Regions from separate parts of the Streptomyces chrestomyceticus JCM 4735 genome, predicted to be linked through region 1. Evidence: riboswitches for the same ligand, from Rfam matches in the RefSeq annotation. Region 1 holds a riboswitch; the other holds the start of a gene.
What was found. Region 1 has a riboswitch for cobalamin ahead of EJG53_RS31805 (cobalamin biosynthesis protein). Riboswitches for the same ligand answer to the same signal wherever they lie in the genome.
Positions count from the first base shown of each region.

Region 2: it holds a riboswitch for cobalamin, as region 1 does, so the genes downstream of both, EJG53_RS29175 (prenyltransferase/squalene oxidase repeat-containing protein) here and EJG53_RS31805 (cobalamin biosynthesis protein) in region 1, are expected to answer to the same signal.

Region 1 covers NZ_BHZC01000001.1:7,271,636-7,276,370, forward strand. The annotation lists gene EJG53_RS31795 (putative cobaltochelatase) at 1-51, opposite strand, end outside; gene EJG53_RS31800 (cobyric acid synthase) at 51-1,667, opposite strand; gene EJG53_RS31805 (cobalamin biosynthesis protein) at 1,708-2,742, opposite strand; cobalamin riboswitch at 2,874-3,020, opposite strand; gene EJG53_RS31810 (hypothetical protein) at 3,185-3,430, opposite strand; gene EJG53_RS31815 (inorganic phosphate transporter) at 3,468-4,735, opposite strand, start outside.
Region 2 covers NZ_BHZC01000001.1:6,660,169-6,664,903, forward strand. The annotation lists gene EJG53_RS29165 (energy-coupling factor transporter transmembrane component T) at 1-222, opposite strand, end outside; gene EJG53_RS44000 (EGFR-like transmembrane domain-containing protein) at 219-950, opposite strand; gene EJG53_RS29175 (prenyltransferase/squalene oxidase repeat-containing protein) at 950-2,281, opposite strand; cobalamin riboswitch at 2,489-2,617, opposite strand; gene EJG53_RS29180 (MBL fold metallo-hydrolase) at 2,682-3,755, opposite strand; gene EJG53_RS29185 (aldehyde dehydrogenase) at 3,952-4,735, shown strand, end outside.

The DNA of each region.
Region 1 (4,735 bases):
CATGTCGGACATCCCGACGACCGCGGTGAACGGGTAAGGGACCGATGCCATTAAGGAGTACCCCCTTCGAGGGTCGTGCGAGGTGCGGGTGCGGGGGAGGCCGCGGCGGGGGCGGCCGGGGTGCGGGGCGGCGGTATCGGCGGCGCCCCCGGTGGTACGAACGGCAGCCCCGCCGGTACGCCGTCCTCGATGAGCCGCAGCAGCGCCGCCGTGTCCGCGTGCTCCTCGATCAGGTCGCCCAGCTTGTCGAGCTGCTCCTCGCGCAGTGCGGCGAAGCTGGTGTCCGGCGCCGGGTCGAACGCGCGGCCCGCGTCGGCGGCCACCCGCCGCAGGAACGCCCGCCGGAAGCCGTCGCTCTCCAGTGAGCCGTGCCAGTGGGTGCCCCAGACGGTCCCGGAACGGCATCCCGCCAGGAAGGGCTCCCCGCCGTCGATCTCCGCCACGCCATGGTGGATCTCGTACCCCTCGACCGGCTCGCCCAGCGCCTCGCCGGACGGCCGGGCCAAAGCCTTCTCCACCGCGAACCGGACGCGTACGGGCAGCAGGCCCAGCCCGTCCACCGTCCCGGCCTTCGACTCGACCTCGTCCTCGATCCGCTCGCCCAGCATCTGGAAGCCGCCGCAGATGCCCAGCACCGGGCGTCCTTCCGCGGCCCGCCGCCGCACCGCGTCCGCGATGCCGCGCTCGCGCAGCCACTGGAGCGCGCGGACGGTGCCTCGGGTGCCGGGCAGGACGACGAGGTCGGCGTCGGCCAGTTCCTCGGGGCGGTCCACGAAGCGCACCACGACGCCCGGTTCGGCGGCGAGCGCGTCCACGTCCGTGAAGTTCGACATCAGCGGTACGGCGGCCACCGCGACCCGCAGCACGTCGGCGCCGTGCGGCGGCGCGACGACGCTCTCGCGGACCGCGCCGCGCAGCGACACCCGGAGGCCGTCCTCCTCGTCGATGCCGAGGCCGTGCGCGAACGGCAGCACCCCGAGGGTGGGCCGTCCGGTCAGCTCCTTCAGCATGTCCAGACCGGGCTCCAGCAGCGTCACATCGCCCCGGAACTTGTTGACGAGATAGCCCGCGACCAGTGCCTGGTCCTCCCGGGACAGCAGCGCGGTGGTGCCGAAGAAGGAGGCGAACACCCCGCCCCGGTCGATGTCGCCGACCACCACGGCCGGGATACGGGCGGCGCGCGCGATCCCCATGTTCACGATGTCGGTGCGCCGCAGGTTGATCTCCGCCGGGCTGCCCGCGCCCTCGCAGATCACCGCGTCGTGCGTACGCCGCAGCTCCTGGAGGCAGTCCGTGACCGTACCGAGCAACTGCTCCTGACGGCCCGCGTGGTAGCCGCGCGCGCTCAGCTCGCCCACCGGCTTGCCCATGAGCACGACCTGGCTGCTGCGGTCACTGCCCGGCTTCAGCAGCACTGGATTCATCAGGGCGCTCGGCTCGACGCGCGCCGCCGCGGCCTGCATGGCCTGCGCCCGCCCGATCTCCGCGCCCTCGCGCGTCACGAACGAGTTCAGCGACATGTTCTGCGCCTTGAAGGGCGCCACCTTGACGCCCTTGCGGGCCAGCCAGCGGCAGATGCCCGCCGTCACCACACTCTTGCCCGCGTCGGACGTGGTGCCCGCCACCAGCAGCCCGCCGCCGAGCGGTGCTTGACCCGGTCCGTTCACGTGGCACTCCTCGCCGTCCGCACTGCGCTGCTCCCGCTGCTCACTTGGCCCTCCCGGTGGTACGGGGGCGGCGTACCGCTCCGGCCGTGATGGATCGGCCTACCGTTCCTGCCGTACGGGATCGCCGTACCGCCCCGGCCGCCAGCCGCCCCCCGACCGTGACCGCCAGCGCCAGCGCGCTCACCCGGCGCGACAGGGTCACGGCCCGCTCGATGTCCGGCACCGCGACCGGCCGGCCCGCGTCGCCGTTGAGCACCGGCCGGTGCTCGACCCGGCCGCCGTACGCCAGGGTGCCGCCCAGCCGCACCCCCAGCGCCCCGGCGAACGCCGCCTCCACCGGGCCCGCGTTGGGGCTCGGGTGGGACGGGCCGTCCTGCCGCCAGGCGCGCAGCGCGCCCCGCCGGTCCGGGCCCGCCAGCACCGCCAGCGCGGCGGTCAGCCGGGAGCCGGGGTAACCGGCCACGTCGTCGAGGCGGGCCGAGGCCCACCCGAACCGGCGGTGGCGCGGCGACTTGTGCCCCACCATCGCGTCCAGCGTGTTCACGGCCCGGAAGGCCAGCAGCCCCGGCACACCGGCGGCCGCGCCCCAGACCAGGGCGCCGACCACCGCGTCCGAGGTGTTCTCGGCGACGGACTCGACCACCGCGCGCGCCATCTGCTGCCCGTCCAGGGCCTGCGGGTCGCGCCCGCACAGGTGCGGCAGCCGCTCGCGCGCCACGTCCAGGTCGCCCGCCGCGAGCGCGCCGCCGACGGCCCGCGCCTCGCGGCCCAGCGAAGTGCCGCCCAGGACGGCCCAGGTGGCGGCGGCGGTCAGCGCGACGGAGGCGGGGAAGGCGGCGGGGGAGCGGCGTACGGCGCGGTCGAGCAGCGCGGCACCGGCGGCGGTACCGCCCGCGAGCAGCGCGGTGTGCAGGGCGCCGGTCCCTCGGTGGTCGCGCCACAGACGGCGTTCCACGGCGGCCGCGGCCCGCCCGAAGGCGGCCACGGGGTGACCGCGCCGGGGATCGCCCACGACCAGGTCGCCGAGGAAGCCGAGGGCCGCGCCGCACGCGTAGCCGGCGTGTTCGGCACGCATCGGATCAGACCGCCGTCGCGCCTCGGAGGGATGGCGTGGGGGTACGTCCAGCAGATTGCGCACTGCGGCCGGGCATGGCGGTAGGTCCTCACTCAGGGTCCGCGCCCTGGCTCGACGGGTACGGCGACGAGAGTCTCCTGGCTCCCCGGATCGGCGCTTCCCCCGGCCTTCCAGTCCGTACGGGAACCTGCGTCGCGGGACGCGGACCGTGGCCCTTGGTGGAGGGGCGCTCCCCGGTGACAGTGGCGGGACCGCGCCGGATTCTCACCGGACTTCCTCATCTGTCGCCGATTGGCTCCGGCAGTCCACCACGCTCCGCCAAGCCCGTCAACTCACGCTTGACCTGCGGCGGGGGCGGTGGTGGCGTCTGTGTCCCACGCCACAGGCGTCCGGTGGCCGCGGCGGGGATGCCGCGGCCACCGGACGCCCGGGGTGCCGCGCCTCAGGCGGCGACGATCAGGTAGATCCCGTACGCCACGGCCGCCGCGCACAGCGCGAAGCAGACGTACGCCCCGGCCCGCGCCGCCCCGCCGGAGGCGGCGGGCCCGTCGGCGGTCACCGGCGTGCCCTCCTGCTGCGGCTTGCGGGACGTGCCGACGATGCCGAGGGTGAACAGGCCCACGATCCCGACCGTCACGAACAGCGTGACGCCGAAGACCTGGCCGAGGGCGGCCCAGTCGATGCTCATTGCGTTCTCGTTCCTTCGTGAGAGCCGTGCGGCCGGGTCAGCCGGCGGCCGAGCCGGCCTTGGCGCGGCGCCGGGCGCTCTTCTCGTGCGGGCGGGCGGCCACCGGGACGGCGATCACCGGGGCGGTGCCGACCGGGTCCGTGATCCGGGTCTCGGCGACCGTGGGGGCCGGGATGGCGACCGGGCCCGCGGGCGGCGGCGAGACGGCCTGCAGGGCGGCGGTGACGACACCGGCGGGCTCGGCGGCCGGGCCCTCGTTGACGTTGGTGTGGTCCACCGGCTTGCGCCGGGAGGCCGCCCAGATCGCGCCGCAGACGGCGAGCGCCAGCACGGCGACGGTCGCGATGCCCCAGTCGCCCTGGTCCGCCAGGAGAGCGGCGCCCGCCGCGACCAGCCCGGCGGCCGGCAGCGTCAGACCCCAGGCGGCGGCCATCCGGCCCGCCGTGGACCAGTGCACCACGCCGCCCTTGCGGCCCAGGCCGGAGCCCATCACCGAACCGGAGCAGACCTGGGTGGTGGAGAGCGCGAAGCCGAGGTGGGAGGAGGCCAGGATGGTGGCCGCGGCGCCGGTCTGGGCGGCGAAGCCCTGCGGCGGCTGGATGTCGGTGATGCCCTTGCCCATCGTGCGGATGATCCGCCAGCCGCCCAGGTACGTGCCGAGCGCGATGGCCAGGCCGGCCGAGGCGATGACCCACAGCGGCGGGTCGGCGTGCGGGGCGACGACGCCGCCGGTGATCAGTGCGAGGGTGATCACACCCATCGTCTTCTGGGCGTCGTTGGTGCCGTGCGCGAGGGAGACCAGCGCGGCCGAGGCGATCTGCCCGGCGCGGTAGCCCTTGGCGGTGTCCTCCTCGGCGCGGTTGCGGGCCAGCCGGTAGGTCAGCCGGGTCGCGGCGGTCGCGGCCAGACCGGCCACGATCGGCGCGGCGACGGCCGGGATGAGGACCTTCATGACCACGGCGCCGCCGTGCACGCCGCTCGGGCCGACGGCCACCAGGGTGGCGCCGATCAGACCGCCGAAGAGGGCGTGCGAGGAGCTGGAGGGGAGCCCGGCCAGCCAGGTGACCAGGTTCCAGACGATGGCGCCGACCAGCCCGGCGAAGATCACTTCTGGTCTGATGCCGGCCGTCTCGTCGATGATCCCGCCGGAGATGGTCTTGGCGACCTCCACCGACAGGAACGCGCCGACCAGGTTGAGGACCGCCGACATCGCCACCGCGATCTTGGGCTGGAGTGCCCCGGTGGAAATGGTGGTGGCCATGGCGTTGGCCGTGTCGTGGAAGCCGTTCGTAAAGTCGAACACCA
Region 2 (4,735 bases), 610 kb from region 1:
CAGGCCGAGTTTGAGGAACGCGCCGTACGAGCGGGCCCACGGCGCGTCCGTGCGGCGCGCCGCGACGACGTACCCGGCGACGCCGATCAGCAGGCCCAGCAGCAGCGGGTTGGTCGTCCGGGACGCCGCGGTGGCCAGGCCCAGCGCCCACAGCCACCAGGCGCCCGCGTGCAGCGCGGTGGAGCGGGTGGCGCGGGGGACGCCGAGGGCGCGGGCGCTCATCCGCGGCGGCGGCGAGCCTGCCACCCGGCCGCCGCGCCCAGGACGACCAGGACGGCGAGGCCACCGATCAGTCCGGCGGAGGGGCCGCCCGAAGCGTCGTCGTCCGCCTGCTTCCCGGCGGCGGACGCGCCGTCGGAAGCACCCGGGTCCGGCACGCCGGAGGCGGAAGCGGAACCGGAAGCAGCACCGGAAGCCTTGTCCGCGCACCCCGCCTTCGGATATCCGGCGATCGCGCACAGCAGCGCGTTCGCGTCGTACCGCAGCGGCTTGGCGACGGCCGCCAGCGCGTCACCGACCGTCCCGTCCTCGGGCAGCCGGGCGCACTCCGTACGGACCGGTGGCGGGTTCTCCCCGGCCGCCGCCTCCGCCTTCGTGCCGAAGTCGAGGACCAGGCCGACGCGCTTGGTGCCGTCCTGCGCGGGCGTCTGCCCGCAGATCGCGGCGAAGTCCGCGGCCCGGCGCGGCTTGCCGGCCGCCGCCGAGTCGGCGCTGACGGTGAAACGGAAGCCCGCCACGGCGCCGTCCCGGGGGCGGCTGGTGGCCGGCCCCTCGGTCGCGTACGACCAGCCGCCGTCCCCGGAGGCCGGGGCGCCGGCGGCGGGCCCGTCCCAGAAGGACCAGTAGCGGTACTCCTGCGCCTGGGCGGGCGCCGCGCCCAGGCCCGTGACCGTACCGGCCAGGGCCAGGGCGCCGAGGAGGCGGGCGGAGCGGGACCGCGGCAGGCGCATCAGACGTCGCTCTTCTTCCGGCGGCCGCTGAGCAGGAACCCGGCGCCGATGCTCGCCACGAACACGATGCCGAAGATCCACCACACGCCGGAGTTCTGGTCGTCCTGGTCCTGCGCGTCCTTCTCGGGCGCGGCGGACGGCGCGGAGCTGCCGGCCGGCTTGGGGCCGGTGGCGTTGAGCTGCGCGACCAGGTCGGCGCCGCCGAAGGAGCGCGGGTCGGCGCCCGCGGCGTGCGCGGCGAGCACCAGTTGCGCGTACGCGGCCGGGCCGGCCTCCTTGGCCCAGTTCGCGGAGTTCTTCTCCAGCCACTTCAGCGGCGCCTGCGCGGCGGCCCCGTGCGACCCGGCGGCGAGGGCCACCACGGCGTCGGCGGTGTTGCCGACGTCGGGCTGGTCCTCGGCGCCGGGCATCGCGGACTTCAGGTGCTGGCCGTTCGCGCCGAGCACCGCGGCCAGGTAGGCGGCGCCGCCCTCGGCGGCCTGCTTCGGGTCCCGCTTCGCGTCCTTGTCCGCCGCCCCGCCGTCACACTTCAGGGGCTTCACCGGCTCGTTGACGTCCTTGCCCGCCGGGTCGACCACGAAGCCGTCGCCCAGCCCGCCGAGCACGGCGGCGGCCGTGGCGTCCGCGTTCGGGGCCAGCTTGCCGTCCTTGGGCTGGAAGGCGAACGCGCCGCGTTCCCCTTCCTTCGCGTCGCAGCCGAGCTGGAAGGTGACCAGCGCGTCGTACGGGGACTTGCCGCCCTTCCGCACGGACTCCGGCTTCTCACCCGCCGCCTTGAGCGCGCCGATCACCACGGAGGTGGAGTTGGCGTCACTGGGCGAGCCGCCCGTCGAGGGCCAGCCGCCGTCGTCGTTCTGTACCGACTTCAGCCACTTCACGGCCTTCTGTACGGCGTCGTCGTGCCCGCCGAGCGCGGCCAGCGCCTGTACCGCGGCGCTCGTCTGGTTGGTGTCCCGCATGGTCTTGTCGTCGCACGCCTTGGCCGGGTCGGCGCGGTAGGCGCTGAAGGCGCCGTCGGAGCACTGCTGCCCGGCGAGCCAGTCGACGCCCGTCACCGACGGACGCACCCCGACGGTGCGCTGTGCGAGGAGGGCGAGCGACTGCCGCCACACGCCGTCGTACTGCGGGTCCTTGGTGCCGTACAGCCCGTCGGGCAGCTTCGACGCCTGCGCGGCCGGCGCGGGGGAGTCGGCGGCCGCCACGGGGGTACCGGCCGCGCACAGCACGGCGGCGCCGGCCAGCGCCGCGGCGGCGCGGCGCGCCAGGGCGGCGAAGGTGGGGGCCGTGGAAGCCCTGGGAGCCAGGGGAGCCTGGGAAGCCGTGGTGGCCATCGGGTCGGTGCCTCTCGGGTCAGGTCGCTGCGGTGGGTCCGCGGTGGGCCGGTGGTGGGTGCTGCGGTGGGTGCGCAGCCGCACTCGGACGCCCCGCCGCCCGCCGGTCGACGACCGGCCGCGGTGGCACCGGGCTCAGCTCCGCATACCTCGACGGTGCCGCGCGCCGGGCGTCCGCGCGAGGAGGCGCGGCCTTCCGGCGGCGGGAGCCTTGGTCGTGCCCCAGCGGGTGCTCCGGCTCGGCGGGCGCACGGCGGCCGTACGTCCCGGATCACGGTTGCGGGTCAGCGCCGGATTTCCACCGGCTTCCCCCGATCGGGCACAGGATGAAATTGTCTCGCACACCTTAACCGGCGGGCCGGGCGAGCCCCGGGTACGGGCTGCCCGGCAGACGCCCGCCTCACACCGCCCGGTACGTCACCGGCTCCGGCCCCGGCACCGCCTCCGCCAGCCCCAGCCGCACCAGCCGCCGCAGATGCGCCTCCGCCTCCGCGACCGCGATGGTGCGCGACGCGTACGGGATGCGCTCCCACGGCCGGTTCCACTCCATGGCCTCGGCGAGCTGCCACGGAGTGCGCGGTACGGCGAGCAGCGCGCGCAGCCCGGCCAGCCGCTCCTCGTGGTGGGCGAGCAGTTCACGGACCCGGTCGGCCGCGTCCGTGAACGCGTGCTGATGGGCGGGGAGCACCTCGGCGGGCGCGAGCCGGGCGACGCGTTCCAGGGAGGCCAGGTAGTCGCCGAGGGGGTCGCCGGGTGTCGCGTCGTCCGGGTCCTCGTAGAGCCCGATGTGCGGACTGATGCCCGGCAGCAGGTGGTCGCCGGAGAAGAGCCGGCCGTGGCCCGGCCGCCGGGCCGGGTGCTCCTCCTCCAGGTGCAGGCACACATGGCCGGGGGTGTGGCCGGGCGTCCAGACGGCGCGCAGCCGGCGGCCGGGCAGGTCGAGGAGTGCGCCGGGCGCGATCTCGCGGTCGGGCAGCGCCGCCCGCTGCCCGGGGAGGTCACGCACCGGCCCCTTGGCGCGCACCCGACGCAGGGGCGCCAGGTGGCTGTCGGGCGCGCCGGCCGCGGCCAGCTTGGCGATCAGGTGGTCCAGCCACCGGCCGGGTTCGGCCTCCCGGGTACGGCGTACGACGGCGGCGTCCGCCGCGTGCATCGCGATCCACGCGCCGGACGCCTCCCGTACGCGGGCGGAGAGGCCGTGGTGGTCGGGATGGTGGTGCGTGATGAGGACCCCGTGCAGGTCGGTGACGTCGAAGCCGCAGGCGGTGATCCCGGCGGTCAGGGTGTCCCAGGCGTCCGGGTCGTCCCACCCGGTGTCCACGAGGACGGGGCCGCGGCCGGTCTCCAGGAGGTGGACGAGGGTGTGGCCGAGCGGATTGTCCGGGATGGGGACGGCGATCGACCACACGCCGCCCCGGTGGTCGGTCACCCGGGGTCCGGCCGCCGCCGTCCCGGTCCGGGCCGCTGCCGTCATCCGCCGCACCTCCGCGTCCGCGCGGACGTGCCGCGCCCCCGTACCGAGCACCGTACCGAGCCCTCCGTGCCGGAGCCCGTGCCGAGCATTGCCCAGCATAACTAGAACTGGTATCAGTCCTGATGCAGCGTCAGAAACTCTCCGCGCCAGCCCGGTTCGCCACTACATCCCGTCCGACCCCCAGGAGGCGGCAGCCATGAGCGCACTCGTCGAGTACGAACAGCTCTACATCGGCGGCGAGTTCACCGACCCGGCCGGCGGTGGCACCATCGAGGTGGTCTCGCCGCACACCGAGCAGGTCATCGGCCGGGTGCCGCACGCCTCGCGGACCGATGTGGACCGGGCCGTCTCCGCGGCCCGCGCCTCCTTCGACTCCGGGGAGTGGGCGCGGACGCCGCTCGCGGAGCGGATCGCGGTGGTCACGCGCGTCAAGGACGCCTTCGCCGTGCGCAGCGAGGAGATCGCCAGGGTCATCAGCGCGGAGAACGGCACCCCGTACACCTCCAGCGTGATGGTGCAGGCGCTGGCCGCGATGATGGCGTGGGACGCGGCGATCACCGTCGCCCGGGACTTCCCGTTCGAGGAGCGCCGGGCCGGTGTGCTCGGGCCGCTGCTGGTGCGGCGTGAGCCGGTGGGGGTGGTGGCGGCCGTGGTGCCGTGGAACGTGCCGCAGTTCACCGCGGCGGCCAAGCTGGCGCCGGCGCTGCTGGCCGGCTGTTCGGTGGTCCTCAAGGTGTCGCCCGAGACGCCGCTGGACGCCTATCTGCTGGCGGACATCGTGAGCGAGGCCGGGCTGCCGCCGGGCGTGCTGTCCATCCTTCCGGCGGACCGGGAGGTGAGCGAGTACCTGGTCGGGCACCCGGACGTGGACAAGGTGGCGTTCACCGGGTCGGTCGCCGCGGGCCGGCGCGTCATGGAGGTCGCGGCGCGCCATCTGACGCGGGTGACGCTGGAGCTGGGCGGCAAGTCGGCCGCCGTCA